Regions from separate parts of the Serratia sp. GW822-FHT06E05 genome, predicted to be linked through region 2. Evidence: predicted binding sites of a transcription regulator. Region 2 holds the regulator's gene; each other region holds the start of a gene.
The links. The regulator CRP, encoded in region 2, controls carbon source genes, mostly activating them, when cyclic AMP is high. The targets are predictions, from matches to a motif close to ATGTGANNNNNNTCACAT.

Region 1: a site for CRP is predicted at 2,367-2,384, ahead of msrB (peptide-methionine (R)-S-oxide reductase MsrB). Genes of this name have one in related genera too.
Region 3: a site for CRP is predicted at 3,928-3,945, ahead of AC1RKC_RS15145 (YfcZ/YiiS family protein). Genes of this name have one in related genera too.
Region 4: a site for CRP is predicted at 4,399-4,416, ahead of AC1RKC_RS18810 (iron-containing alcohol dehydrogenase). Genes of this name have one in related genera too.

Annotation. Positions count from the first base shown of each region.
Region 1 is NZ_JBXALM010000002.1:11,106-18,375, forward strand. Features, by position in the region: gene chiD (chitinase ChiD) at 173-1,453, shown strand; gene AC1RKC_RS07530 (YeaC family protein) at 1,492-1,764, opposite strand; gene msrB (peptide-methionine (R)-S-oxide reductase MsrB) at 1,830-2,243, opposite strand; gene gapA (glyceraldehyde-3-phosphate dehydrogenase) at 2,592-3,587, shown strand; gene AC1RKC_RS07545 (D-hexose-6-phosphate mutarotase) at 3,668-4,543, shown strand; gene AC1RKC_RS07550 (MipA/OmpV family protein) at 4,658-5,422, opposite strand; gene yeaG (protein kinase YeaG) at 5,853-7,270, shown strand, end outside.
Region 2 is NZ_JBXALM010000011.1:185,313-192,582, forward strand. Features, by position in the region: gene AC1RKC_RS21575 (helicase HerA-like domain-containing protein) at 1-1,018, shown strand, start outside; gene AC1RKC_RS21580 (aminodeoxychorismate synthase component II) at 1,123-1,698, shown strand; gene argD (bifunctional acetylornithine/succinyldiaminopimelate transaminase) at 1,830-3,047, shown strand; gene AC1RKC_RS21590 (YccS/YhfK family putative transporter) at 3,185-5,260, opposite strand; gene crp (cAMP-activated global transcriptional regulator CRP) at 5,315-5,947, opposite strand; gene AC1RKC_RS21600 (OsmC family protein) at 6,327-6,734, shown strand; gene AC1RKC_RS21605 (phosphoribulokinase) at 6,772-7,270, opposite strand, start outside.
Region 3 is NZ_JBXALM010000006.1:38,426-45,695, forward strand. Features, by position in the region: gene AC1RKC_RS15125 (cytochrome c-type biogenesis protein) at 1-232, shown strand, start outside; gene ccmI (c-type cytochrome biogenesis protein CcmI) at 232-1,443, shown strand; gene mlaA (phospholipid-binding lipoprotein MlaA) at 1,479-2,237, shown strand; gene fadL (long-chain fatty acid transporter FadL) at 2,354-3,676, opposite strand; gene AC1RKC_RS15145 (YfcZ/YiiS family protein) at 4,082-4,378, shown strand; gene fadI (acetyl-CoA C-acyltransferase FadI) at 4,572-5,882, shown strand; gene fadJ (fatty acid oxidation complex subunit alpha FadJ) at 5,882-7,270, shown strand, end outside.
Region 4 is NZ_JBXALM010000009.1:29,417-36,686, forward strand. Features, by position in the region: gene AC1RKC_RS18785 (class II histone deacetylase) at 1-804, shown strand, start outside; gene AC1RKC_RS18790 (alpha/beta hydrolase) at 891-1,697, shown strand; gene AC1RKC_RS18795 (cupin domain-containing protein) at 1,738-2,103, opposite strand; gene AC1RKC_RS18800 (NAD(P)/FAD-dependent oxidoreductase) at 2,125-3,426, opposite strand; gene AC1RKC_RS18805 (response regulator transcription factor) at 3,529-4,287, opposite strand; gene AC1RKC_RS18810 (iron-containing alcohol dehydrogenase) at 4,553-5,680, shown strand; gene AC1RKC_RS18815 (LysR family transcriptional regulator) at 5,815-6,744, opposite strand; gene aptA (omega-aminotransferase AptA) at 7,005-7,270, shown strand, end outside.

The DNA of each region.
Region 1 (7,270 bases), on a different contig from region 2:
CATTCCGACCATTCTCCTGTGATGACATCTTGTTCGCGTGCAGCACATTTGCTGTTATGACCGCTGATGCCTTGGCATCAATCAGTTATACGCATCCGGGGCCCATTGAGCCCGGCTTTATGTTACCGCCTGAGGCGGTTTCGGGTCGGCCTTGCCGACCAAAGGAGATAACATGGTTTTCACCCGTAAACTGCTGCCTTTGCTGGTGGCGGTGCAGTTTGGTATGGCTGGTGCCGGCATGGCGCATGCCACCTCTTACCTCTCCGTCGGTTATTTCAACGGCGGGGGTGACGTTACCGCCGGTCCAGGCGGTGACATCAACAAGCTGGACGTCACGCAAATTACCCACCTCAATTACTCCTTCGGCCTGATCTACAACGATGAGAAAGACGAATCCAATCCTGCGCTGAAAGACCCGGCTCGCCTGCACCAGATTTATCTGCCACCTAAAGTGATGGCCGATCTGAAGCTGCTGCCGGTATTGCGTAAACAGAATCCGGAGTTGAAAGTGCTGCTGTCCGTCGGCGGTTGGGGTGCTCGCGGTTTTTCTGGTGCGGCGGCAACGCCAGAGAGCCGGACTGTATTTATCCGTTCGGTGCTGGACGTCATCCAGCAGTACCAACTGGACGGCATCGATCTCGACTGGGAGTACCCGGTTAACGGCGCCTGGGGGCTGGTCGAAAGCCAACCGGCGGACCGGGCCAACTTCACCGTGCTGCTGAAAGAACTGCATAGCGCCCTGAATAAAAATAAATTGCTGACCATCGCCGTGGGTGCCAACGTCAAAAGTCCGCAGGAGTGGGTGGACGTCAAAGGTATTGCGCCCTACCTCGATTACATCAACCTGATGACCTACGACATGGCGTACGGCACTCAGTATTTCAACTCCAATCTGTATGATTCCAAACAGTGGCCTACCGTCGCGGCGGCCGATCGCTACAGCGCCAATTTTGTCGTGGATAACTATCTGGCCGCTGGACTTAAACCGGCGCAGTTAAATCTGGGCATCGGTTTTTATGGTCGGGTACCCAAACGCGCCACTGAGCCCGGCATCGACTGGGACAAAGCTGACGCAGAGAAAAACCCTGTCACCCAACCCTATTTCACCGCGCGTGAAACCGCCGTCTTCAAATCACTGGGGTTGGATCTGACCAAGGACAGCTACTTCAAATATAACGATATCGTCAGCAAGCTGTTAAACGATCCACAGCGGCGCTTCAGCGCCCATTGGGACAGCGATGCCCAGGTTCCCTATCTGACGATGAAATCCGCCGAGGGCAAACCTTTATTCGCCATTTCGTACGAGAACCCGCGCTCGGTTGAGCTGAAGGCTGATTACATCAAAAGCAAGGGATTAGGGGGCGCGATGTTCTGGGAATATGGCGCAGACGACAATAACCGGCTCGCGCATCAACTGGCGGAATCGCTGGGGATCAACGGCGGGAAAGGCTAAACCCACGGGGCGATGTCACTATCGCCCCGTTATTCGATTTACTGCGGTTTCAGCTTAGCCAAGGGTTCAGCGATAAACTGCTGTTTCAGCTCTTGCTTGCTCTTCATCACAATCTGGCCGTCGGTGCCGATACTCATGTGTTGCGGATCGGCGTTGTGCAACGACTGCCACAGCATGACCGCCTGCAGGCTGTTTTCTTTCTGTTCCGGAGTCAGGGCTACGCCATCCGGCCACTTGCCCAGCTCAACGGCTAATACCAGCCGTTGATAGATTTCCGGCGTCATGGCGGCAATCAGGTCTTTCACATCCATCAGGGCCTTTCCTTACTCATGCAAGAATAATTAGCTGAATCGATTTTTCTAACAACGTACTAGCTCTAGCCAGCCGTTTTCTCACCGTTCTCACCGTCGGTAAAACTGAGCGACGCCGAGTTAACGCAAAAACGCTCGCCGGTCGGCTGCGGGCCGTCGGGGAATACGTGGCCCAAATGCGCGTCACAGTGACCACAGCGGATCTCAACGCGATGCATATTATGTGAATTATCATCAAGATAACGAATCGCATCGTCAGATACCGGCTGATAGAAGCTCGGCCAACCGCAGCCGGAGTCGTACTTGCTGTCTGAGTAGAACAGCGGGTGGTTGCAGCACAGGCAATGGTACACGCCCTCGCGTTTGTTGTGCAGCAATTTGCCGGAATACGGCGCCTCGGTACCACGTTCCTGAGTCACATAACGTTGGATTTCATTCAGTTCCGTGGCCGGATGGTCAGGGGTTGTCTCTTTAGCCATTTGTGCGTTTCTCTGAATGTGGATAATGTCAACGAAAACAATGAGTAATAATAACAAAAAATTAACAACACTGCAGCGCTTTTTGGCCTAAACTGTAGCCCATAAAGGTCACGTCGCGGCAATATGTGATACCGATCACATATCTTATATGGACTGACTTTATACTTGGCGGTTTGACCCCATATTACGGATGAGGCCGAACGCAAACGGAACGTGCAATAAGCGCTCAAACCAGGCTGCGAGGTTTGATTTGCAGCAAGTATTGACACGATTCCGCTTGACGCTTGGTAAGGTTTTTGTAATTTTACAGGCAACCTTTTATTCACTAACAAATAGCTGGTGGAATATATGACTATCAAAGTAGGTATCAACGGTTTTGGCCGTATCGGTCGCATTGTTTTTCGTGCTGCTCAAGAACGTTCTGACATCGAAATCGTTGCAATCAACGACCTGTTAGACGCAGAGTACATGGCTTACATGCTGAAATATGACTCTACTCACGGCCGCTTCAACGGCACTGTAGAAGTTAAAGACGGCCACCTGGTTGTTAACGGCAAAACCATCCGTTGTACCTCAGAAAGAGATCCGGCTAACCTGAAGTGGAACGAAGTCAACGTTGACGTCGTTGCAGAAGCAACTGGCCTGTTCCTGACTGACGAAACTGCACGTAAACACATCGCTGCAGGCGCTAAGAAAGTTGTTCTGACTGGCCCATCCAAAGACGACACCCCAATGTTCGTTATGGGTGTGAACCACAAATCTTACGCTGGTCAGGAAATCGTTTCTAACGCTTCTTGTACCACCAACTGCCTGGCACCACTGGCTAAAGTTATCAACGACAAGTTCGGCATCGTTGAAGCGCTGATGACCACCGTGCATGCAACTACCGCAACTCAGAAAACCGTTGATGGCCCGTCTCACAAAGACTGGCGCGGCGGCCGCGGCGCATCTCAGAACATCATCCCTTCTTCTACCGGTGCTGCTAAAGCAGTAGGTAAAGTTATCCCAGAACTGAACGGCAAACTGACCGGTATGGCGTTCCGCGTTCCTACCCCGAACGTTTCTGTGGTTGACCTGACTGCTCGTCTGGCTAAACCTGCTTCTTACAAAGAAATCTGTGCTGCTATCAAAGCTGCATCTGAAGGCGAGCTGAAAGGCGTGCTGGGCTACACCGAAGACGAAGTGGTTTCTACCGATTTCAACGGCGAAACTCTGACTTCCGTATTCGATGCCAAAGCCGGTATCGCTCTGAGCGACACCTTCGTGAAACTGGTTTCTTGGTACGATAACGAAACTGGTTACTCCAACAAGGTTCTGGATCTGATCGCTCACATCTCCAAATAATGGATTGATGCCAAGCTGATGATGAGGGCGACATTTTTGTCGCCCTTTTTTTGTTTCTACGGCGAACAAAAGGCCAACCGATGAACGAAAAAATTTTCACCCTACCCGTTACTCAGCAAATTTCTCCTTATATCAGCCAACGGCAACTCGACGAACTGCCCGTGGTGGTGGTTTCCCACCCGAAAGTGCGTGCGGCTATCACGCTGCAAGGCGCGCATCTATTGGCCTGGCAACCCAGCGGTGAAAAGCCGGTCATTTGGCTGAGCAACAACACGCCATTTAAAAAAGGCAATGCTATCCGCGGCGGCGTCCCCATTTGCTGGCCCTGGTTTGGTCCGGTGGCAAAACCCTCGCACGGTTTCGCCCGCAATCAGCCCTGGAGTCTGACGGCGCATGATGAAGATGATAACGGCGTCATTCTGACCTTCACGCTGAAAGATAATGAGCAAACCCGTAGCCTGTGGCCACACGCCTTTACGCTGATTGCCCGCTTCAAGCTAGGCGAAGAGTGTGAGATAGAGCTGGAGTCTCACGGTGATTATCAGGCCACTGCGGCGCTGCATAGCTACTTCCAGATCGGGGACATTGAACAGGTTAAGGTAGCCGGCCTCGGCGTGCCTTATATCGATAAAGTCGCTGGGGGCGCCGAAGCCAAACAGACGGGTGACGTGACCTTCGTCGGCCAGACCGATCGGGTTTATACCCAGCCGGAGGCCTTTAGCCTGATTAAAGATGCGGCGCTCCAACGCACCATTGAGGTTCATCACCATCACATGAGCGATGTGATTGCCTGGAACCCTGGCGTAGAGCTTTCTTGCAGCATGGCGGACATGCCTAACGACGGGTATAAAACCATGGTTTGCGTGGAAACCGGCCGCGTCAGCAAACCGCTGATCGCCGCAGGGGAACAACCGGCACGGCTGGCAGTGACCTTCCGCACCCGCAAGAACGCGTGATCGCAGCAGGGCGGTGAAAACGCCTGCCCTGCATCATTGCACTACAGACGTGCAAAAGGGGCGCCAGCGCCCCTTTATGATGCTTACATTGCACTTTTTTTGTGCATTCGCGTTTTAGAAGCTGTAGCTCACACCCGTCATTAACACCCCGGTGTAAGATTTATCCACCATCGGGCTGTCTTTCACTTCATCAGACAGTTTGATGTAACGCCCCATAAAGAAGGCATTCCAGTCTTTGTTGATCTTGTAGTTGGCGCTCAGCTCAACGTAAGGTGCCCAGCTGTCGCTTGGCGTGTAGCTGTCCAGACCGCTGCGGCGAGATTCGTTATCGCTAACGCCGTAGTAGTATTTGTTCTGGTTTTTGCTGCTCCACGTCACACCCACACCCGGTACCAAGGTGAAGGCGTCCAGCTCAAACTTGTACAGATAGGCGAAGTCACCAATCATGCCGTTGCTGTAATCCAGGGTATCACCGGTAAAGGTGGTACGCAGGATGCCCCAATCAGCATTATGCGTATAAGCCAGACCGGCCATCAACGTGCCGCGACGCTTGTCCAACTTCTTCATGCGATCGTCGTCACTGTCGCCCGGACGGTAGCCCAACGGCGAGTAGTAACCCATCAGACTCAGTTGGTTTTCCTGATCTTTCCACAGGTAATAACCGGCGGTCAGGGTACGGAAGTAGAAGTCATCCCCTTCATAGTTGATGACAGGTACCGGATACACGCGGTCCTGATAGCCACGATACGGATCCGGGCTAACCAGCGCGGAAGCACCGAGTGACCAGGTCCCAGCCTGAGCACTTTGCGCACAAACCATTGCGGAAGCGATAATTGCTAGCGTTTTGAGTTGAAAAATCTTCACTGGTTCTTTTTCCATAAATAACAGAGTTAATAGCTGGCTTAGTTTATGTGAAATTGTCGTTACGCGCCTAATCTTTACAATAGAAAACAACCAAGATCGAATAACTTAGAATAGAAATATGAATTAATCATGGCGGAACAGTGACGTTTTTTGCCGCAGGCCGCGCCAGACAAGGCATTTGGCTATCCCTGTCATAACTGAGTCATTGATATGACTTAAAAAAAGCTTTTTACCACGCAGGAAATTTTCTGGTATGCAAACTAAGCTTAAATCAGAAGGTGAATGAATCCTGAGCCCAGTGGCAATACAGCGCAACTCGCGATAATAAGCGCACCAAGTTGGCATACGGGTTGCTGTACTCAAGGATAACTTCTTCTTTCGGGGGCCAAAACACAATCATCAGCTCCCTTTAACCTGTGCTAATAACGAAAGGACGGGCATCGCCATGAACATATTTGACCACTATCGCCAGCGCTACGAAGCTGCCAAGGACGAAGAGTTCACACTGCAGGAATTTCTTACCATCTGCCGGCAAGATCGCAGTGCATATGCCAATGCGGCAGAACGTCTACTCATGGCTATCGGTGAACCAGTTATGGTGGATACCGCGCTTGAGTCGCGTATGTCTCGCCTGTTCTCCAACCGCGTGATCGCACGCTATCCGGCATTCGAAGAGTTCTACGGTATGGAAGAAGCTATCGAACAGATAGTCTCTTACCTGAAACATGCCGCCCAGGGCCTCGAAGAGAAGAAACAAATTCTTTATCTGTTGGGCCCCGTCGGCGGCGGTAAATCATCGCTGGCAGAACGCCTGAAAGCGCTGATGCAACGCGTGCCCATTTATACCCTGAGCGCCAACGGCGAACGCAGCCCGGTAAACGACCACCCGCTGTGCCTGTTCAATCCGCAGGAAGATGCCACTATTCTGGAAAAAGAATATAACATCCCAAATCGTTACCTCGGCACCATCATGTCCCCTTGGGCGGCAAAACGCCTGCATGAATTTGGCGGCGACATCACAAAATTCAAAGTGGTCAAGGTGCGTCCTTCCATCCTGGAACAGATCGCCATCGCAAAAACGGAACCGGGTGACGAGAACAACCAGGATATCTCCGCGCTGGTCGGCAAGGTCGACATTCGCAAGCTGGAAAACCACGCGCAAAACGATCCGGATGCCTATGGTTATTCCGGCGCCCTGTGCCGTGCCAACCAGGGGATTATGGAGTTCGTGGAGATGTTCAAAGCGCCGATAAAGGTGCTGCATCCTCTGCTGACCGCCACCCAGGAAGGTAACTACAACGGTACCGAAGGGATCTCTGCCCTGCCGTTCAGCGGCATTATTCTGGCGCACTCCAACGAATCCGAATGGGTGACCTTCCGTAACAACAAAAACAACGAGGCCTTCCTCGACCGCGTTTACATCGTCAAGGTGCCTTACTGCCTGCGAGTCTCGGAAGAGATCAAAATCTACGACAAACTTCTGGATCACAGCGAACTGACCCATGCGCCGTGCGCCCCTGGCACGCTGGAAACCTTAGCGCGCTTTACCGTACTCTCACGCATGAAAGAGCCGGAAAACTCCAGCATCTACTCGAAGATGCGCGTCTATGACGGCGAAAGCCTGAAGGATACCGATCCGAAAGCCAAGTCGTACCAGGAATACCGCGACTACGCCGGGGTCGATGAAGGCATGAACGGCCTGTCCACCCGCTTCGCGTTTAAAATTCTGTCGCGGGTGTTCAACTTTGATCACGCAGAGGTCGCCGCTAACCCGGTTCACCTGTTCTATGTGTTGGAACAGCAGATCGAACGTGAGCAATTCCCGCAAGATCTGGCAGAGAAATACCTGGAGCACCTGAAAGG
Region 2 (7,270 bases):
CAAACAGTTCCAAACCCAATATGGCAATATCTCTTCGGCTTCGGTCGGTGCTATCCAGCGCGGATTGCTGACGCTGGAAGAGCAGGGGGCAAACCAGTTCTTCGGCGAGCCGATGCTGGACATCAATGACCTGATGAAAACCGACGCCAACGGCCACGGCATCATCAACCTGCTGGCAGCGGACAAGCTGATTAATCAGCCGAAACTCTATTCGGTGTTCCTGCTGTGGCTGCTGGCCGAGCTGTTCGAACACCTGCCGGAAGTGGGAGATCCGGAACAGCCGAAGCTGGTGTTCTTCTTCGACGAAGCTCACCTGCTGTTCAACGACGCACCGGCGGCGCTGCTGACGAAAATCGAACAGGTGGTACGCCTGATCCGTTCCAAAGGTGTCGGCATTTACTTTGTTACCCAAAACCCGCTCGACATCCCGGACAGCGTGCTCGGTCAGTTAGGCAATCGCGTGCAGCACGCGCTGCGCGCCTTTACCCCTCGCGATCAGAAAGCGGTGAAAGCCGCGGCGCAAACCATGCGCGCCAATCCGGCCTTCGATGCGGAAACGGCGATCACCGAGCTGGGCGTCGGCGAGGCGCTGGTTTCTTTCCTCGACGAAAAAGGGCGCCCAAACGTGGTGGAACGGGCGATGGTGATCGCGCCGGAATCCAAGATGGGCATGCTGGGGGCGGAAGGGCTGAACAGTGCGATCAATAAGTCGCCGCTGTACGGTCGTTATGAGGATATGGTGGACCGCGAGTCCGCCTACGAGAAGCTGTCTGCGGAAGGTTTCGCCACCGTCGGTGCACCGCAAGCGGGCCAACCGGCGCAGCAACCCCAGGCGCAGCAGCAGGCGGGTGGCGGCCTGATGGGCGGCCTGAACGATATTCTGTTCGGCTCTACCGGCCCACGCGGCGGCAAGCGCGACGGCATAGTTCAAACCGCCGCCAAGAGCATGGCACGCGATCTCGGTCGACAGATCCTGCGCGGCGTGCTGGGCTCGATCATGGGCGGTCGCAAGAAGTAAGCTGAAATTATCGGTAGCGGCAGTATCGTGAGGGCGTTGTATACTGCGCCCGTGTAAATCGGGGCGGCATATTCGCCCCTGCGATGATGTCTGTTGGAAACACTATGCTGCTGTTGATCGATAACTACGACTCTTTTACCTATAACCTTTACCAGTACTTTTGCGAATTAGGCGCGGAGGTGCTGGTGAAGCGTAACGACGAGCTGCAACTGGCCGATATCGAAAGGCTGGCGCCGCAGCGTCTGGTGATCTCTCCTGGGCCCTGTACCCCGAATGAAGCCGGCATCTCATTAGCTGCCATCCAACATTTTGCCGGCAAGCTGCCGATCCTCGGCGTTTGTCTGGGGCACCAGGCGCTGGGGCAGGCATTCGGTGCTAAGGTGGTGCGCGCCCGCGAGGTGATGCACGGCAAGACCTCGGCGATCCGCCATCTCGACAGCGGTGTTTTTCGTGGGTTGAACAACCCGCTGACCGTTACCCGTTACCATTCGTTGGTGCTTGAAGCTGCTACTTTGCCGGACTGTTTTGAAGTTACCGCCTGGAGCGAACGCGACGGCGTACGTGATGAGATCATGGGCATCCGTCACCGGCAGTTGGCGCTGGAAGGGGTACAGTTCCACCCAGAAAGCATTCTCAGCGAACAGGGGCATCAGCTGTTGGATAATTTCCTTAAAAGTTAATTGCTTAGATTTTTTTTAGTCGCCAAGGTGATTTGCGTTTGCCCTTTAATGGTTTTTTATGCATATTTTGTGATTATATTTTCATTCAATTGCCATTAAAAAACTGAGTTACTTTCAGGGTGGACCCCATAATGACCGAAAAATCTGCAGTAACCCGCAGCACCTTTGATCAGGTTATCCTGCCTGTTTATGCACCTGCTCAGTTTGTCCCGGTCAGGGGCAAAGGCAGCCGCGTATGGGACCAGCAAGGGAAAGAGTACATCGATTTCTCCGGCGGTATTGCGGTGACGGCGTTGGGGCACTGCCACCCGGCGTTGGTTGAGGCGCTGAAACAGCAGGGCGAAACCCTGTGGCATACCAGCAACGTGTTCACCAACGAACCGGCGCTGCGCCTGGCGACCAAGCTAATTAACGCCACCTTTGCCGATCGGGTGTTTTTCGCCAATTCCGGCGCAGAGGCTAACGAAGCTGCCTTCAAACTGGCGCGTCATTATGCGATTACCCGCCACAGTCCGTACAAAACCAAAATCATCGCGTTCTATAACGCGTTTCACGGCCGCACGCTGTTTACCGTCTCTGTAGGCGGACAGGCCAAATATTCCGACGGCTTTGGGCCCAAACCGGCTGATATCGTACACGTACCGTTCAACGATCTGGCCGCGGTGAAAGCGGTGATGGACGACCATACCTGCGCGGTGGTAATGGAGCCGATCCAGGGTGAGGGGGGGATTACCCCGGTAGACGCCGACTTCCTCAAGGGTGTACGCGAACTGTGCGACCAGCATCAGGCGCTGCTGGTATTCGACGAAGTGCAAAGTGGCATGGGGCGCAGTGGCAAACTGTTCGCCTATATGCACTATGGCGTGACGCCAGACATCCTGACCACGGCCAAGGCGCTTGGCGGTGGCTTCCCGGTTAGCGCGATGCTGACCACCGAAGAGATTGCCTCGGTGATGCAGGTGGGCACCCATGGCACCACCTACGGCGGCAACCCGTTGGCCTGCGCGGTGGCGGAGGCGGCGCTGGACGTGATCAATACGCCAGAAGTGCTCAGTGGCATTGAACTGCGTCATGGACTGTACGTGCAGGCGTTAAAACAGATTGGCGAGAAATATGGTGTTTTCAGCGACATTCGCGGCATGGGCCTGCTGATTGGTGCCGAATTGACGAAAAATTACCACGGCAAGGCGCGTGATTTCCTGACTGCCGCCGCTGCACGCGGGTTGATGATCCTCAATGCAGGGCCAAACGTGATTCGTTTTGCGCCTTCGCTGGTGGTAGCAACCGAGGATATTGACGAAGGGATGGCGCTGTTTGAGCTGGCCGTGCAGGACGTGATTGGCGCTTAATGCATAAGGGCACCGAGGGTGCCCTGAGTTTGATGACAAAGTGGTCTGTGAGCCCGAGATACTCGGGTCTAGCGCACCGAGGGGCGGTCTCCCTAATAACAAGCTTTGTCAGCAGTCTGAGGGCGCCGGCGGCGCCCTTATTGATCGCGCAGTTTGCGTTTCAGCCAGATACCATGGTGCGGACGCTGGCGCCAGGCCAGTGACGAGATGGTGTGCATGACGCTCAGATGGGACAAAATCCGCCGCAGATGGCGTTCCATTTCAGTCACCGGCATATCCGGCTGCAAATCCGGTGGCTGCATAATGCCGTTGCCACTGCTCGGCCCGTCGTATTCAAGCCGCTGCTGACAGCTTTGCAGCGCGATTTCACAAGACTGCAAATACTCCTCCGCCAGCTTTGGCGTCAGCATATAGTGCTCGCGCGCCAGAATGGTCATCGCATTCAGGTGTTCGACAATAAACTGGCTGTGCGTAACCCACAGGCGCATATCTGCCAGGTAGCTCGATTCAAATCCCGGCTCCTGCATCGCCTGATTGAGTGAGGTGAACAGCGCGTTGTGCGCCTGATTGACCTGCATGCGGGCATAAGCCAGCGCACTGGGATCGGGTTCTTGCTCTTCCAGCAACAGGCGCAGCGCCTGCTGATCGTTTTCCAACGCCTGATGGGCGTTCTTGCGTAGCAGACCGCTTTGCCACTGTGGCCACAGCCAGATGGTGCTGCCGAACACCAGTACGCAGCCGATCAGCGTGTCGATCAGGCGCGGCACCAGGAAGTGGGTGCCGTTCAGTGCCAACAGTTGCAGGGTGTAAACCGCCGTCACCGTAAAGCCAATTACCGCCAGCCCGTAATTTTTACGTGAAACCAGATAGGCCAGCAGCGTGATCACCAGCATCACGCCCAGCGTCTCAGCCTCGGGCAGCTGCAGTTGCAGTAACCCGGCGGCAATCACCAACCCAACCAAGGTGCCGAGCGCACGGTGCTGGATGCGCACCCGGGTGGCGTTGTAGCCGTTTTGGCTCACCAGCATGATGGTCAGCAAGATCCAGTAAGGTTTTGGCAGATTGAAAATCATGCCCAGGCTGCTGCCCGCTGCCAGGGTGACTCCCAGCCGGGACGCATTGCGCAGGGCGTTGGATTTGAACGACAGGTAACTGACCAGCGCGGGCCAGAATGGCAGACGGTTTTGATTGGCCATCAGATCGCGTCGGTAGAGTGGGTGCTGGGTGCGCAGCAGGCGGGCGATGCGGCTGAAGTGGTAATAACAGAATTGGCCGACCGGGTTGTCCGGGTGCTGTGTCGCCACTTTTTCCAGGGCTGCCAACTCATGGTCCATGTTGAAACGCTGAGAATGCTGATGATAGAGGATATAGTGCGCTACCGTGCGCAGCCGATTGGCAATCACCTGTGCATTGCGGCGGATAATGGCTTCGGCCTGGCTCTGCTCTACCAGTTTTTGGACCTCTTCCGGCAGGTGCAGGCTGACGGTGATATGTTCCTGCAAATCCAGCGCGACCTGAAAGGTGCGTTGCAGGCGCTTTTGTTCGAGATTGCTGGCATGGGGCAGAAAATTAAGCTGCTGATACAGCAAGGTGATCAGGTCCATGACCTTTTGCTGGCGCACCAGCAGCGGTGGTAAGGCGGTCTGCGGATCGGTGTGCTGGGTCAACAGCGAATATTTGGCTTCGAAGTAGTCCGCCAGCTCCAGATAGAGCTGATTGAGCGACTCGCGCATCGGTTGCTCTTTCCACAGCTTGAACCAGAACCAGGTAAACAGGCCGTACCAGGCGGTACCCACGATATATAATACCGGCGCGTGCCAAAGCGGTACCGTACCGGCCATGCTGAGGGAGAAGATGGCGGCAACCAGCGCGGCGGGCAGCAGGCGGGCGTGCAGTGGGCTGATTTCGCCGCTGACGCCAAGCAACAGTGCCAGGCCGAGCATCAATGCGGGCAGCGGCACTTGCCACAGCAGTGCCTGTTGCAGCAGCAGGCTGCTAAGCGCAAAGAGCGAACCGCCGACGATCAGGCGTTTAAAGAAACGTTTGTGGGGCGTGTCCAGCCCGGCGATGTTGCAGCAGGCGGGAACCAGGGAAAATAGCAGGCCGTATTGCAGTTGGCCGATCAACAGCCCGAGCAGAACCGGCAGGCACAGCACCAGCGTTTGTCGCAGTGCATAGTTGACTTCCGGATGATAAATCAGTCGGCGCCACATGATAAATCGGGGAATAAAAAAACGGCGCGAATTATCGCGCCGTTTTTTCAGTGATTAACGGGTGCCGTAAACGACAATAGTTTTGCCGTGAGCGGAGATCAGGTTTTGATCTTCCAGCATTTTCAGAATACGACCCACGGTTTCACGAGAGCAACCGACGATCTGGCCAATTTCCTGACGGGTGATTTTAATCTGCATGCCATCCGGATGGGTCATGGCATCAGGCTGTTTCGCCAGGTTCAGCAGGGTTTGCGCGATGCGGCCCGTAACGTCCAGGAAGGCGAGGTTACCCACTTTCTCAGAGGTTATCTGCAGGCGGTTTGCCATCTGGGCAGACAGGCGCATCAGGATGTCCGGGTTTACCTGAATCAGCTGGCGGAATTTCTTGTAGGAAATTTCAGCCACTTCACAGGCGGTCTTCGCCCTAACCCAGGCGCTACGCTCCTGACCTTCTTCAAACAATCCAAGCTCGCCGATGAAATCCCCCTGGTTAAGGTAGGACAGGATCATCTCTTTACCTTCTTCATCCTTAATCAGCACCGCGACGGAGCCTTTGACGATGTAGTAAAGCGTTTCGGCTTTTTCACCTTGGTGAATCAGCGTACTTTTGGATGGATATTTGTGGATATGGCAATGAGACAGGAACCATTCGAGAGTAGGGTCTGTTTGCGGTTTGCCGAGAACCATTCGCTGTTATCCTCTGTTGTTATCGCTGCCTTGTGTCACAGGGGTCAGAGTTCCCTGTAAAACGTGCTGTCGCCGTTGTTTTAATGGTGGCTATCAGCAGGTTTTGAGGCGTGTCATAAATATACGCTGTCGCTCTAGCATATTAACTTGCCGGGAGAGCTGCAAGCTACATTCTGTTAACATACCGGTAAAGGAGCCTTTCCCTGGGAGTTTCCCTGAAATCAGTGTCCCGGAAAGATTTATTGCGGCTCTGTTTGTAGCACAGAGTGAGGCGGGTGTCTCGTGTTGTCTCGCTTCAGCATGATTAGCATCAGGTTCCGTTGCCAGTTTCTATGCGAAAGCGTACTCTGATTTTAAGAAATTAACCGGAGTGACCAGCATGCAGGCAAGAGTTAAGTGGGTGGAAGGGTTGACGTTTCTGGGTGAATCCGCGTCTGGCCATCAGGTATTGATGGACGGCAACGCTGGTGATAAAGCACCCAGTCCGATGGAAATGGTGCTGATGTCAGTAGGGGGCTGCAGTGCTATCGACGTGGTGTCGATCCTGCAAAAAGGACGCAACGACGTGCGTGATTGCGAGGTGAAACTGACCTCTGAACGCCGCGAAGAAGCGCCACGGTTGTTTACCCATATCAACCTGCATTTTATCGTGACCGGCAAAGATTTGAGCGACAAGATCGTGGAACGTGCGGTCAACCTGTCAGCTGAGAAGTACTGTTCGGTTTCACTGATGCTGAGCAAAGCCGCCAGCGTGACCCACAGTTTTGAAATCCGCGACCTGGCGTAACGGATAAAGGGGGCGCGGTTGTACCGCGCCCCGTAGATTACTCGATTTTTTTTCCTTCCAGCAGTCGCTGCACCAGCGGCGCCATGATCAGTTCCATCGCCAGCCCCATTTTGCCACCCGGCACCACCAGCGTATTGATATGCGAGATAAAAGATCCCTGCAGCATTGCCAGCAGATAAGGGAAGTCAATCTGGTCCAGCCCGCGGAAGTGGATGACCACAAAGCTCTCGTCCAGCGAAGGGATAGCCTTAGCGGCGAACGGGTTGGAGGTGTCTACCGTCGGCACCCGTTGGAAGTTGATATGGGTACGTGAAAACTGCGGCGTGATGTAGTTGATGTAGTCTTCCATCGAACGAACCACCGAATCCATTACCGCTTCGCGGGAGTGACCGCGTTCACCGGTATCGCGGATCAGCTTCTGGATCCATTCCAGGTTTACGATCGGTACTACGCCGACCAGCAGATCGACGTGTTTGGCCACGTCGATATGTTCGGTCACGACGCCACCGTGGAGCCCTTCGTAGAACAGCACGTCG
Region 3 (7,270 bases), on a different contig from region 2:
CTATATGGTGGCGCGCTACGGTAATTTCGTCACCTACGAACCGCCGGTGACCCCGGCGACGCTGATCCTGTGGGTAGGCCCGTTGCTGTTTGTGTTGATCGGCGGTGCGGTAGTGATACTGCGCACCCGCCACCGTCGTACCGGTGCCGTTAACGCTAACGATGAATTCTCCGAGCAGGAGCAACAGCGTCTGGCGGCGCTGCTGAAAGAGACTGACAGGAAGAAACCCTAATGGCTTTTTGGCTGATTATTATTGTCCTGCTGGTGGGCGCTGCGGCGTTGCTGGTGGTACCGGCGATGCGCCACAGCGGTAAAAGCACCGCGGCGAGCCGCGATACGCTGAACAAGGCGTTTTATCAGGATCGTCTGCATGAGCTGGAGCAGGACGAACAGCAGGGCGTGGTTGCTGAGCGCCCTGAACTGGTGAAAGAGCTGCAACAAAACCTGCTCAATGACATCCCTGGCCAGCAGAATACGCAGGAGAAACCCATTAACCGCTGGGCACTGGTGCCTGGGGTTGCCTTGCTGGTGGTGGTCACCCTTGGCTTTTATCTGAAAACCGGTGGGTTGGCGCAGGTACTGGACTGGCAACAGGTCGAGGCGCAAATGCCGGATCTGCGCGCGCGCGTCGCTAATGAACGCGCCCAACCGTTGAGCATGGAAGAGATTGCTCGCCTCGGGCTGGGGCTGCGTACCGCGTTGCAGCAGGACGATCGCAATATCAACGACTGGATGATGCTGGGTCGTGTGGGGATGGCGCTGAATAATGCCACCACCGCCACTCAGGCATTTGCTCATGCTTATCAACTTGATCCGAATAGTCTGGAAGTCCGTCTCGGCTATGCAGAAGTCTTGACGAGATCCAACGATCCGGAGGATAACAAGCAGGCCACTCAGATGCTGCGCAAGATGATCGCCGAAGATCACACCAATATGCGCGTGCTGAGCCTGTTGGCGTTCAACGCCTTCGAACAGGGGGATTTCAAGCAGGCGATTGGCGCCTGGCAGGTTATGCTGAAGTTGTTGCCAGCCAATGATCAACGCGCCGAAGTGATAAAGCGCAGCATTGAACAAGCAAAAACACAGGCGGGCGAAGAAACTGTTAAACTTGGCATTAACGTGACGTTATCGCCACAGGCGACGAACGCTTTGCCGCAGCAGGGGACGCTGGTAATTTCAGTGACCGATGGCACCAATCCAGTGCCGGTTGCGGTAAAACAACTGCCCTTAAGCCGTTTCCCGCTGTCATTTTCTCTGGATGACAGCAACGCCATGATGCCTGAACGCCTGCTTTCGGCTCAGCATCAGGTCAAGGTGCGGGTGCGAATTTCTCAGGATGGTCTGGCCACGCCACAGGCGGGTGATTGGTTCGGCGAGAGTGCGCTGCAGAATTTCAGCGGCAAAGAGCAGATTGACGTTCAGATAAACAAACAGGTCCCTTAAATAAAAAGACCGAACGTGTTTTTATGGAGAAAAATATGAACTTTCGCCTGACTGGGCTGGCTTTCACAACGGTGTTATTGGTGGGCTGTGCCAGCGCGCCACAAGATGAACCACAAGGGCGATCCGATCCTCTGGAAGGATTTAACCGGACGATGTTCAACTTCAACTATAACGTCCTGGATCCGTATGTACTTCGCCCGGTGGCCGTGGCCTGGCGCAACTACCTGCCCATGCCGGCGCGTAATGGGATAAGCAACTTTACGTCTAACCTGGAAGAGCCGGCCAGCATGGTCAACTCCTTCCTGAAAGGCGACCCCTATAAGGGGATGATCCACTTTAACCGTTTCTTCCTCAACACCCTTCTGGGGATGGGCGGTCTGATCGACGTGGCCGGGATGGCTAACCCGAAACTGGCTCGCGAAGAGCCTAACCGTTTCGGCAGCACCCTGGGGCATTATGGCGTCGGCTACGGTCCTTATGTGATGTTGCCGGGCTACGGCAGTTTCACCCTGCGTGAAGAGGGCGGTGACTGGGCGGATACGGTCTATCCGGTGCTGAGCTACCTGACCTTCTGGATGTCGGCGGGCAAATGGGTGGTTGAAGGGATTGAAACCCGTGCCGAGCTGTTGGATTCCGACGGCCTGCTGCGCAACTCTTCCGATCCGTACCTGATGGTGCGCGAAGCCTACTTCCAGCGTAACGACTTCCTGGCGAACGGCGGCTCGCTGAAACCTGAGATCAATCCGAACGCTCAGGCGATCCAGGGCGATCTGGACGAGATCGACTCGCAGTAATCTCGCTCGGTGAAGGAAAAGAACCCGCTTTGATGGCGGGTTTTTTTATGCTTTGAGATCGGCGGGCAAAAAAAAGCGCCCTAAGAAGGGCGCTCCTGGCTTCGTCATCGAAAAGATTAGAAGCGGTAGTTGAAGTTGGCGCCGTACAGCCAGGCCTTGCCCACGGATTCGAAGGTATATGGACCTTCTTTGATGGTGACTTTCTGGCCGTGCATGTAGGAAACACCGACGTCAACTGAGGCGTCTTTGTTGAATGCGTAGCTGGTACCTGCGCTCAACCAGAAGCGGTCCTGATCCGGGATAGAGATAGAACGGTTCTGGGCCGGCACCGGGCTGTCATCGAAGGCGATACCGGTACGGAAGGTCCAGTTATCGTCGTAGAAGTAGGTAGTACCCAGTGCGATGCGGTAAGCGTCTTTAAAGCCTTCGTGCTTCTCAAACAGGGTTTGACCGTTGTTGCCGGTAGCTTTCAGCTCCTGGAACTGGCTCCAGCTGGTGTAAGCCAGGCTGTAGTGGATAGCCCACTGCGGTGCAACCTTGTTGTAACCCGAGATTTCCCACATTTCCGGCAGGTTCAGATCCAAAGAGCCTGGGATGGTGGTGCCGTCGGTGCCCATTGGTAGGCCGAGAGCGCCAAGGCGCGAGTTATAGGCGGATGGCAGGCTGCTCTTGTAGTCGCCGTCAAACTTGATTTTGACTTCGGAACGGTAGGTGAAACCGTAACGGTTGTTTTCATCCACTTCGTACAGAATGCCGGCGTTCCAGCCAAAGCCCCATTTGTCACCCTTCAGGTGAGAAATTTGAGTATCCGCCGGGATCTGTGAGACCGGGCCGGCCAATTGAGGTGGCAACTGGCCAGAACCTGCGATCAACTTCGGCAATTCACCGGCATAACGCTCGAGCTTGGCTTTGGCGTAAACCGCGTCAAAGCCCAGACCGAAGCTGAATTGTTGGTTCAGACGGTAAGCACCGCTCAGGTTCAGGTTAAGTGTGGTCAGGTCAGTTTTACCGCCGTAAGCCCCTGCGGTGTAACCGTCGTTGAATTCTGTCGCCAGGCCGTAGTTGCTGGTGACCGAGCCGCCTACGGCAAACTGATCGTTAATCGGTTGAACATAATGCAGGTTTGGCACCCAGGCGGTAGGGGCGATGTTCTTGGAGTCGAGGCTGGCACCGGAAGGTGACTTGCCGGAGATATCTACATCCGGATCGATAAACACCGCACCGAAGGAAAGTTCCGGGCGGGTATACATCATCAGCAGGGCCGGGTTGCGGCTGGCGGAAGCTGCAGTATCCGCCATGGCGCCCTCGCCAGAATACGAACGTCCTAAACCAGCTGATGAAAACTCATTCAGCTGGAATCCTGCGGCAGACACGTTTGAAGAAATAATTGCCACTGCAGCTGCGAGAGCTGATTTAGTAAATAGGTTTTTCTGGCTCATGACCAAAACCTCATTATGTGTTTATTATTTAAACTATGTTACTTAAAGTAACAAGGAGCGCGGGATTGTAGGGTCCGTTATCATTCAGACAAATCAGACCAGTGGCTGAATTATAGGTCCGACCTGTGAAAATGTTGCAACAATGTTTTTGAGATATTTCCAAATTGATATCAAAAAGGAGATCTGCATAACAAAAAACCAGCGATGCATAACAATATTCTTACCATTCCTTAGCAGACGTCGATTTTCATTTGTGATTTCCATCACTTAAAACACCTATAAAAAGTAAGTGCTAGTGATCGGTTTCATCGCAGAGTAAAATAAACGCAGAATCTTGTGTCTTTGCGCCAGTAGCTAAATGGCAATTTGGACTCGCGTAACGGCGGTCCCTGAGGAGAATGAATCATGTCCAATCCAATTAATAAATGTAGTGCCCAGGAAACTGCCGCCTGTTGCTGTGTTGATGTCGGTACCGTGATGGACAATACCGATTGCACCGCCTCCTACAGCCAGGTGTTTGCCAATCAGCAGGATGCAGAAAAAATGTTGGCCACGTTGACCGAAAAAGCCCGCGGTGTGGAATCCGACCCTTGCGACATCAGCAGTAGCATTAAACCGGTTGACGGTGGCGTGGAACTGGTGGCTGATTTCACCTTCGCCTGCCAGGCAGAAACCCTGATTTTCCAGCTCGGCCTGCGTTAATCACGGCTTTAAAACGGTGCGGGGTCATCCCGCACCGCTCGCTTCCTCCCCAATCCCCCTCTAGAAAGTTGCTCCTGCTCTCAGTTTTCACTTCTGCCGGTTTGCCAAATGTAAACATTTGGTTAACAATGACCCCATCAGGTCAGACCTCTTCTTGACCGTTGCGCTGGCGTTATTCTCTTCAGGAGCGTTTATGAGTAAGGCACTGCCGTTGGTGACCCGTCACGGTGACCGTATTGCGATTGTAAATGGACTGCGGACCCCCTTTGCCAAACAGGCGACCGCTTATCACGGCATTCCAGCGGTGGATCTGGGGAAAACGGCGGTAAGTGAACTGTTAGCCCGCAGCGGTATCGATCCGGCGCTGATTGAACAACTGGTGTTCGGCCAGGTGGTGCAAATGCCTGAGGCGCCGAATATTGCGCGTGAAATCGTGCTCGGTACCGGCATGAGCGTGCATACCGATGCTTATAGCGTGTCGCGTGCCTGCGCTACCAGCTTCCAGGCGATTGCCAACGTGGCGGAAAGCATCATGGCAGGCAGCATCAGTATCGGCATCGCCGGTGGCGCTGACTCTTCTTCCGTTCTGCCTATCGGCGTCAGTAAAGCGTTGGCGCGCACGCTGGTGGACGTTAACAAAGCCCGTACCCTGTCGCAGCGTCTCAAGCTGTTTAGCCGACTGAAGTTCCGTGACCTGATGCCGGTGCCGCCGGCAGTGGCGGAATATTCTACAGGGCTGCGCATGGGCGATACCGCAGAGCAAATGGCGAAAAGCCACGGCATCACCCGGGAAGAGCAGGATGCGCTGGCGCACCGCTCTCACCAACTGGCTGCCAAAGCCTGGGAGCAGGGGCTGCTGCGCGACGAGGTGATGACGGCCTATGTGCCGCCATACCGTACGCAAATCACCGAAGACAACAACGTTCGCAAAGATTCCAGCCTGGCGTCCTACGCAAAGCTGAAACCGGCATTCGATCGCAAGCACGGTAGCGTTACCGCAGCCAACAGTACGCCGTTGACCGACGGTGCGGCAGCGGTGCTGATGATGAGTGAGTCGCGAGCGAAAGAGTTGGGGTTGCAACCGCTGGGTTATCTGCGCAGCTTTGCCTTCTCCGCCATCGATGTGTGGGAAGATATGCTGCTCGGGCCGTCTTACGCTACGCCGCTGGCGCTGGATCGCGCCGGTATCGGCCTGGCCGACCTGACCCTCATCGACATGCATGAAGCCTTTGCTGCCCAGACCCTGGCGAACCTGAAAATGTTTGCCAGCGACGAATTTGCTCAGAAAAAGCTGGGCCGCAGCCGGGCGATTGGCGAAGTGGACATGGAAAAATTCAACGTATTGGGTGGCTCAATTGCTTATGGTCACCCATTTGCCGCTACCGGCGCGCGCATGATCACCCAAACGTTGCACGAGCTGAAGCGTCGTGGCGGCGGACTGGGGCTGACGACCGCCTGCGCAGCCGGAGGGTTAGGGGCCGCAATGATCGTAGAGGTGGAATAATGAGCTTTGAAAACGCATTGCATGAACAGCGGGCCAAACCCTCGGCCTTTCAACTGACCCTTCGTCCGGACAACATTGGTGTGATCACCATCGATGTTCCGGGGGAGAAGGTAAACACCCTGAAGGCCGAGTTTGTCGAGCAGGTCAACGACGTACTGATCCGCGCGCAGCAGCATCCGGCGCTGGAAGGGCTGGTGATTATCTCCGGCAAGCCGGATTCGTTTATTGCCGGGGCGGATATCAGCATGATTGCCGCCTGTACCACCGCCAAAGAAGCCGAAGCGCTTGCGAAAAAAGGGCAAAGTACGCTAGCACAGATTGCCGCATTCCAGGTCCCTGTGGTGGCGGCTATTCACGGCGCCTGCTTAGGCGGCGGGTTGGAGCTGGCGCTGGCGTGCCACAGCCGCGTTTGTTCTCTGGATGACAAAACCGCACTCGGCCTGCCGGAAGTGCAGCTTGGTTTGCTGCCGGGCTCCGGCGGCACCCAGCGTTTGCCGCGGTTGATTGGTGCCAGCAAGGCGTTGGACATGATCCTGACCGGCAAACACATTCGGGCGCGTCAGGCGTTGCGCATGGGGTTGGTGGACGATGCCGTGCCCCAGTCAATTTTATTGCAGGCTGCCGTCGAACGGGTCAAGCAAGGCTGGCAGAGCCGGCGCGAATTGCCGTGGCAGGAGCGTTTGCTCAACGGCCCGCTAGGCAAAAGCCTGCTGTTCAGCATTGTGCGCAAGAAAACGCTGGAGAAAACGCACGGCAATTATCCTGCCGCAGAACGCATTATTCAGGTGGTGCGCACCGGTCTGGATCACGGCAGCGCCAGCGGTTATGAAGCCGAGGCGCGGGCGTTTGGGGAATTGGCCATGACCCCGCAGTCCGCCGCGTTGCGCAGCCTGTTCTTTGCCTCTACCTCCTTGAAGAAAGAACGCGGTGGCAATGCACAACCTCATGAACTGCACCGTATCGGCATTCTGGGTGGCGGCCTGATGGGCGGCGGTATCGCCTGTGTGACCGCCACGCGGGGTGGTTTGCCAGTGCGGATTAAAGACGTTAACGAAACGGGCATTAACCACGCGTTAAAATACAGTTGGGACGTGCTCGGCAAGCGGGTACGCAGTAAACGCATGCGCCCGGCGGAACGGCAAAAACAGATGATGCTGATCTCCGGTTCGACCGATTACACCGGTTTTGAACGGGTGGACGTGGTGATTGAGGCGGTGTTCGAAGACCTGGCGCTGAAGCAGCAGATGGTGGCCGAGATAGAACAGCACGCGGCGCCGCACACCATCTTTGCCTCCAATACCTCATCGCTGCCGATTGGCCAGATTGCCGCCAAGGCGCAGCGCCCTGAGCAGGTGATCGGCCTGCATTATTTCAGCCCGGTGGATAAA
Region 4 (7,270 bases), on a different contig from region 2:
TTGGGCCCGGGCAGCTACGAGATAGCCAAACTGTCCGCCGGGCTGGCCTGCGCGGCGGTCGAAGCGGTGCTGCAGGGCCACCTGGATAACGCCTATGCGTTGTCGCGCCCACCGGGCCACCATTGCCTGCCGGATCAGTCGATGGGGTTCTGCTTTCTGGCCAATATCCCGATCGCCATCGAGCGGGCCAGGGCCAAATACGGATTGGGCAAAGTGGCGGTGCTCGATTGGGACGTGCATCACGGCAATGGTACGCAGCATATCTATTGGCAACGTGACGACGTACTGACGATGTCGCTGCATCAGGACGGCTGCTTCCCGGCGGGCTACTCCGGTGAACAGGACCGCGGTGCCGGGGCGGGAGAAGGCTTTAACATCAATGTTCCGCTGCTGGCGGGTGCCGGTGACGACGGCTATCTGTATGCCATGCGACAGATAGTGATCCCGGCACTCGAGCGCTTCAAACCCGAGCTGATCATTGTTGCCTGCGGCTACGATGCCAATGCCCTCGACCCGCTGGCGCGCATGCAGTTGCACAGCGATAGTTTCCGCAGCATGACGGCCCTGGTGCAGGACGCCGCCGACCGCCTGTGCGATGGAAAGCTGGTGATGGTGCATGAGGGCGGTTATGCCGAGTCCTACGTGCCCTTCTGCGGGCTGGCGGTGATGGAGCAGCTTAGCGGTATTCGCACCGAGGTCGAAGATCCGCTGTTGGCATTCATCCGCCAACAGCAGCCGCGAGACGCCTTCAATCTGTTCCAACGCCAGGCTATCGATGCGCTGGCACAGCACTTCATTCGCTAAATATCCTGGGGCACCGCACGCAGTGCCCCTACCCATTCTCCGCTTTGCCGCTACGCTGAATATGACCTTTCCGATGAGAAAATACGATGTCTGAACAGAAGATCAGCTTTATCAAAGGTGGGCATGGCGATATTGCCGTGCATGACTGGGGCCATGACCGACCGCGTTTTCTGGCGCTGCTGGTGCACGGTTACGGCGAGCATCTCGGCCGTTATCAGTACGTCGCTCGTACGCTGGAAGCGCAGGGTGCGCGGGTGTTCGGCCCCGATCATCTCGGCCATGGGCTTTCGCAGGGCGAACGCGTATTGATTGAAGATTATGACGCCGTGGCCGACGACGTTCGACGCGTAACGGAGCATTTTCAGCGGCTGCATCCTGGCGTCCCCCTGGTGGTTATCGGCCATTCCATGGGCGGGATGATTGCCACCCGCTACGTTCAACGTTATGGCGATGACGTGCGTGCGCTGGTGCTTTCCGGCCCCTTGATTGGCGAAAGAACCCTGATTTCGGATTTGCTTACTCTGCCAGAGATCCCGGACACGCCGCTCGATACTGCCACCCTGTCGCGTGATCCGTCGGTGGGGGAAGCCTATCAGGCCGACCCGCTGGTGTGGCACGGGCCGTTCAAACGCCCGACGCTGCGGGCGATGCAGCAGATCCTGGCAAAAATTAACGCCGGCCCGGGCTTCGGCACGCTGCCTACGCTGTGGATACATGGCGATGACGACAGGCTGGTGTTAATGGCGGAATCGCAAACCGCGATCGATCGGCTCAAGGGCAGCGATTTCGAAGCGATGGTCAATCCAGGCGGGCGACACGAGAGTTTTAACGAAACCAACAAGGATCAGATATTAAGGCGGATCACCGACTTTATCGAACGGGTGCTGGGATAGCTGAATACCCCTCTCCCGGCGGAGAGGGGCCAGTTAACGATCAGCCTTCGACGATCGCCAGGTAATGTTTTACAAAACGATCCGAGGTGATCTCCCAGCGTACCGGGGTGCCTTTTTCGACAAACCACGAATCCCCGGCCTGATACTGCACGGATTTACCGGTCTTTTCGTCGGTCAGCGTCGCGCTACCCTCCCACACCGTGGCGTGTTCGGAGAACGGATACTCCATTACAAAGGTGCCGCGCGTGCAGCTGAAAATACCGCAGTTCAGGTTATCGGTCGGCTCACCGAAAAGGCTCGCCACCCCGACGTTTGGCTCACCGGCGATCACCGTGGCGCCCAGGTTGCTGACGCTGCCAATGTCCAACAGTTCAGGCAGCGGTTGCTTAAGCAGTAATGGTTTCATGTTTCTCTCCTGTGATAAAAATTAGCGACGACCTTTCCAGTAACCGGACGTCTGGTGCCAAACCTTGCCGGCGGTGGTCATTACCCGTCGCAGCTTGTCTTTACCGAAGATATTGACGTGCGGAATCGAACTCATCAGATCGTAACGATCCGATCCTTCGCTCATGCCCTCGGCCAACACTTTGCAGACGATATGACTCGGCGTTACGCCAAAGCCGGAATAGCCCTGCACATAAAACACGTTGTCATGCTGCGGCAAGGTGCCGATCTGCGGGAACAGGTTGGCGCTGCAACACAGCGGCCCGCCCCAGGCCAGGTCGATCTTCACGTCATGCAGGTACGGGAACACTTTCAGCATCAGGTTGCGGTTCCAGGCCTTAAGATCCGACGGAATGTATTCGATCAAGCGGGTGGCGCTGCCAAACAGCAGCCGGTTTTCATTGGTCACCCGGTAATAATCGATCACCGGGCGGATATCGCTGTAGGCACCGCGGATCGGGCTGATCTGGCGGATCAGTTCTTCAGGCAAGGGTTCGGTCGCCAGTTGGAACGCGTAGGTATTGATGGTTTTGTTGTAGATGAACGGCTCCATGCCGTTGAGGAAACCGTTGCACGCCCACAGCATCTTGTTGGCACGTACTGAGCCCATGGCGGTGCGCACCTTAATGCGCGAACCGTATTCCACGCCCAGCACGCTGCTGTTTTCGAAGATTTTTACGCCGTAGCCGCTGAGCGCCTTCGCCTCGCCCAACAGCAGGTTGAGCGAATGCACGTGGCCGCCGCCCATGTGTTTCAATGCGCAGGTGTAGGCATCTGACCCCACGACCTGTTTCACCTCTGCGCCGGTGTAGAGTTCAATCTCTTCATTCGGCGATACCGCCTTGAATTCCTTCAGCCAGCTGCGCAGGGTTTTCTCCTGGCGTGCATTGCTGCCGAGGTAGCCGTAGCCAAAACAGAAATCGGCATCAATCTCGTACTTCTTGATGCGCTCACGAATAATCCCGGCGCCGAGGTTGCTGATTTTGAAGATGGTTTCCAGCCCGGAGGGGCCGACGTGGCGTTTGATTTTTTCCAGATCGTGACCGATACCGGCCATCACCTGCCCGCCATTGCGGCCGGTGCCGCCGTAGCCCAGGTAGCGCCCTTCGAGTATGGCGATATTGGTGATGCCGCGCTCAGCCAACTCCAGGGCGGTATTGATGCCGGAGAAACCACCGCCGATGATCACCACGTCAACGTCCAGATCTTCTTCCAGCGTCGGAAAGCGCAGATCGTATTTTTTGGTTGCCGCGTAGTAGGTTAACGATTCGATATTATTGTTCACTGTCGCACTCCCGAAGACCCTATGCCATAACATCGGATTATCAGGAGGTGGGCGCGACGTCGCCATGTCCCTTTAGGGACATTCGCAACAAATAATTAACACTCAGGCGCTGCGGCGCAGCGGGGTGGCCAACAGCAGATTGAACAGTTCGGCCTGCGAACCGATCGCCAGCTTGCTGTAGATGTTCTTGCGGTGGTTTTTCACCGTTCCCAGGCTGATGAACAGCCGATCGGCGATTTGCTGCGAGCCGCAGCCGTCCAGGATCAGATCCACTATTTCGCGCTCGCGCGGCGTCAACAGATAACGTGCCTGCACCGCATGATCCGTCACCCTTTCTGGTTCTGCCGGGGCGACGACCACTTCGCCATGCAGCCGCGCGACGCTCTTGAGCAGCGTCAGCGCATCACGCAACTCAGCCAACTGCGGATAACGCACGCCCACCGACTGGCGCGCCGAGCCGAAAAACACCCCCAACCCGCGTTCCGGCGTCAGGGGCAGCAGCACGCCGGCTTCATCATGCCAGCCGGTCTTGCGGTAAAAGTTACGGTAATAATCAGTATGGTAGAAGCCGCAGGGAGCCAACTGGCGCAGGGTCAGCACCTCGCCGCCGCCGCCATCATTCAGCGCCTGGTAAAACGGATCCTGCAGGTAAGCGCCCTGTTGATAGAGTTGATTGACCGCGTCACTGTTTTCTCGCTCGGTTTTGATCAGGCAACGTGGCGCCTGGCCGCGTTCAAACGCGTAAACAATGGCGCTATCAAAGGCGAAGAACCCTTCCAGCCAGGCCAACAGGTTGGGATAGAAACCTTGGGTTGCGACTGCGTCTATCACTGCGGATAACCGTTCCACCTGAATATTCATCTTCGCCCGCCATCATTAATAAATTAACAATCACTTTATTCCGGCTACGCCGTGGCCTGTTTGTTATAGAAAACACTCAATAGCGCCAAATGCAACAGCAGAATCGTTTACATGTTAAACAAATCACACCTTCGCCAGATTATTGCGGCGTGGCCTAACGAGGCTTGATTAATATATTAACGGAATCCCTTTCAGGCAGCGAAAAGCAGTGGTTCAGCCGCAGAGGCTGGCTTATGCTGTGGTTTTCGCGTGCCAAGGAGAGAACATGACTACCAGCCTGACCATTGCCAACCGCCAGACCTGGTTCGGCCACGGCAGCATCAGCCAACTGATCCCGCTACTGACCGCCGAGCCACAGCCGACGCTGCTGTTTAGCTGCCGATCATTCCTCAATGGCGCGGTGTATTCCTCACTGGCAGACGCATTGACGCCACTGCTGCTCGGCACCGAAATCGTCAGTCACGAGGCTTCACCGCAAGAGATAGACGCCTGGGTCGCGCGCTGGCGCGGCAAGGTAAGACGCGTGGTAGCCATTGGCGGCGGTAGCGTGCTGGATGCTGCCAAGGCCTTTGCCGCGCTGGTCGAGCACCCGTTGCCCACCCTGCGCTATATGGAAAAGATCGGCGACACAAAAATCAGCGGTGCAACCCTGCCGCTCATTGCCATCCCGACCACCGCCGGTACCGGCAGTGAAGTCACGCAAAATGCGGTGATCACCGACACCCAGGTGAGCAAGGTGAAAGCCTCGCTGCGCCATAGCAACTTTGTGCCACACACCGCCATCCTGGATCCGCAGCTGCTGCAAGGGTCACCGGACAAGGTGCTGGCCTACTGCGCCATCGACGCCTTTACCCACCTGTTCGAGGCCTATCTGTCCAAAACCGCCAATACCATGACGCGCGAGATGTCGCTGACCGGCATTCGCCACTTCCTGCAGGCTTGGCCTGCGCTCAACCGCAGCGCCGAGGCTCACGAGGCGATTATGCAAGCCTCTTACCTTGGCGGCCTGACGCTGAGCGCCGCTGGGCTGGGAGTGATCCACGGCATCGCCGGCGAGATTGGCGCCCTGCGCGATTATCACCACGGCCAGGTCTGTGGTCGCCTGCTGCTGCCGTTCCTCGAACTGCTGGCGAAAAGCGAACAACCGCAGCAGCGGGCGCTGATGGCTGAGCTTGCCGCCCGCCTGTTCCCCGAGCAACATGACAGCCCGGAACGCTACCTGATCGACTTTATTACCCGCAATGCCATCGCCAGTTTCTGGCAGGATGACCTGCCGATTTCCGCAGACGAACTGGCGGTGACGCTGGCAAAATCCAACAGCAAGAACTCGCTGATCGACTACAGCGCGCCGCAGCGGCAGCAGATGATCGAAGGCGCATTCCGCATCGAATGATTATATAATCAGATCAAAGTAATAGCGGGAGATTGGACATGGGCATCATCAGCTGGATTTTCACCGGCATCGCGATTGGCATCCTGGTCGGCTTGCTGATCAAGATTTTTGGCAAGAAGAAAGATCAGTAAACATCAAGCTGTTCCATGAGCTGCCAGCAGGCATTCGTGGAACAGCTTGACCACCCGCTGCGGGCTGGGCGAACGCCGCAGCACGCTGGAATATTCGCAGTGATAACGGAACAGCGTCGGTTTGATGGCGCGCATCATATTTTGCGCGACAAAAAACGCCGCATAGTGGTCGGGAAGAAAGCCGACGTACTTACCGGAAAGAATTAGGGTCGCGATCGACTCCTGGGCAAACCCCGTTGCCTTGCGATGTAAATGCTGCTGCAGGCTCAGTTCCATATTCGGCGAATGGTAGCCTAATCCGGCAAAGGCATAATTGTGCAACAGATCCCAATTTAGTATTTCATGGTTAGCGGAAAATAATTCATGTTGCGCGCCACAATATAAGAACATCCTCTCATGAAATAACGAACTATAAGATAAACTTTCCGCACTGCGGTGCATGGGAATAATGCCAATTTGAAATTGGCCGTCAATGACGCCGCGTTCAATGGTATTTATCGGTTCCACATACATTTGCAAAGAGACATCCGGCGCCTGCTCGCTGAATAAGGCAATCGCCCGGCCGATATGTGCCTGAGGATTACTGACGGTATGGTCGAATATCGCCACGTGCAGCTGCCCACCCAGGCGTTGATGCACATCATCCACCCCACGGCGAAAGGCCTCGGTCGCCGCCAACAGATTCACGGTTTCCTGATAAATCAGCAGCCCTTCGTCAGTAACCGCAAACCCCTCGCGCCCGCGGTGGCACAGCGTCAGGCCCAGCCGCTGCTCCAGATCCTTGATATGCTTGCTGATGGTCGACAGGCTGATATTCAGCTCCAGCTCGGCGGCGCTCATGCCGCCACAGTCGACCACCGCCTTAAATACCCGCAGCAACCGCAGATCCATATCCGATAACTGGCCCAACAATGCGCGCTTTTTTACTTGCATAAAACCTTAAGTAAGTTTCGACATATGATTATTCACATTAGTGAAGAAGCAGAACATAGTCAATTTCACTCAACAATTCATTAACACGTTTATTTATACCCTCTAGCTTTTATAGTTGCGGCCAGACGGCCAGCTCACTCAGCCCAGGTACTTACTCAAGTAAGTACCTGGGCTGAGCTGGTGCAGATAACAACGCTGCAATTTAAAAGATGACGGGCATAGTTAATTAACCGTACCTATTCTCCCCCTCGGAGGGAAAAATGGCTGATTTAAATCAACGTGAAAATAAAGCCGACCGTGAATGGTTAGAAGCACATTGGATGCCCTTTACCGGCAACCGTAATTTTAAAGCCAACCCGAGAATGATAAGCCACGCGCAAGGCGTTTATTATACCAGCCAGGACGGTCGCAAGATTTTTGACGGGTTATCCGGGTTGTGGTGCTGCGGATTGGGCCATGGCCGCCAGGAAATTGCCGATGCCGCTCACCGGCAACTTTCCCGATTGGATTATTCCCCGGCGTTTCA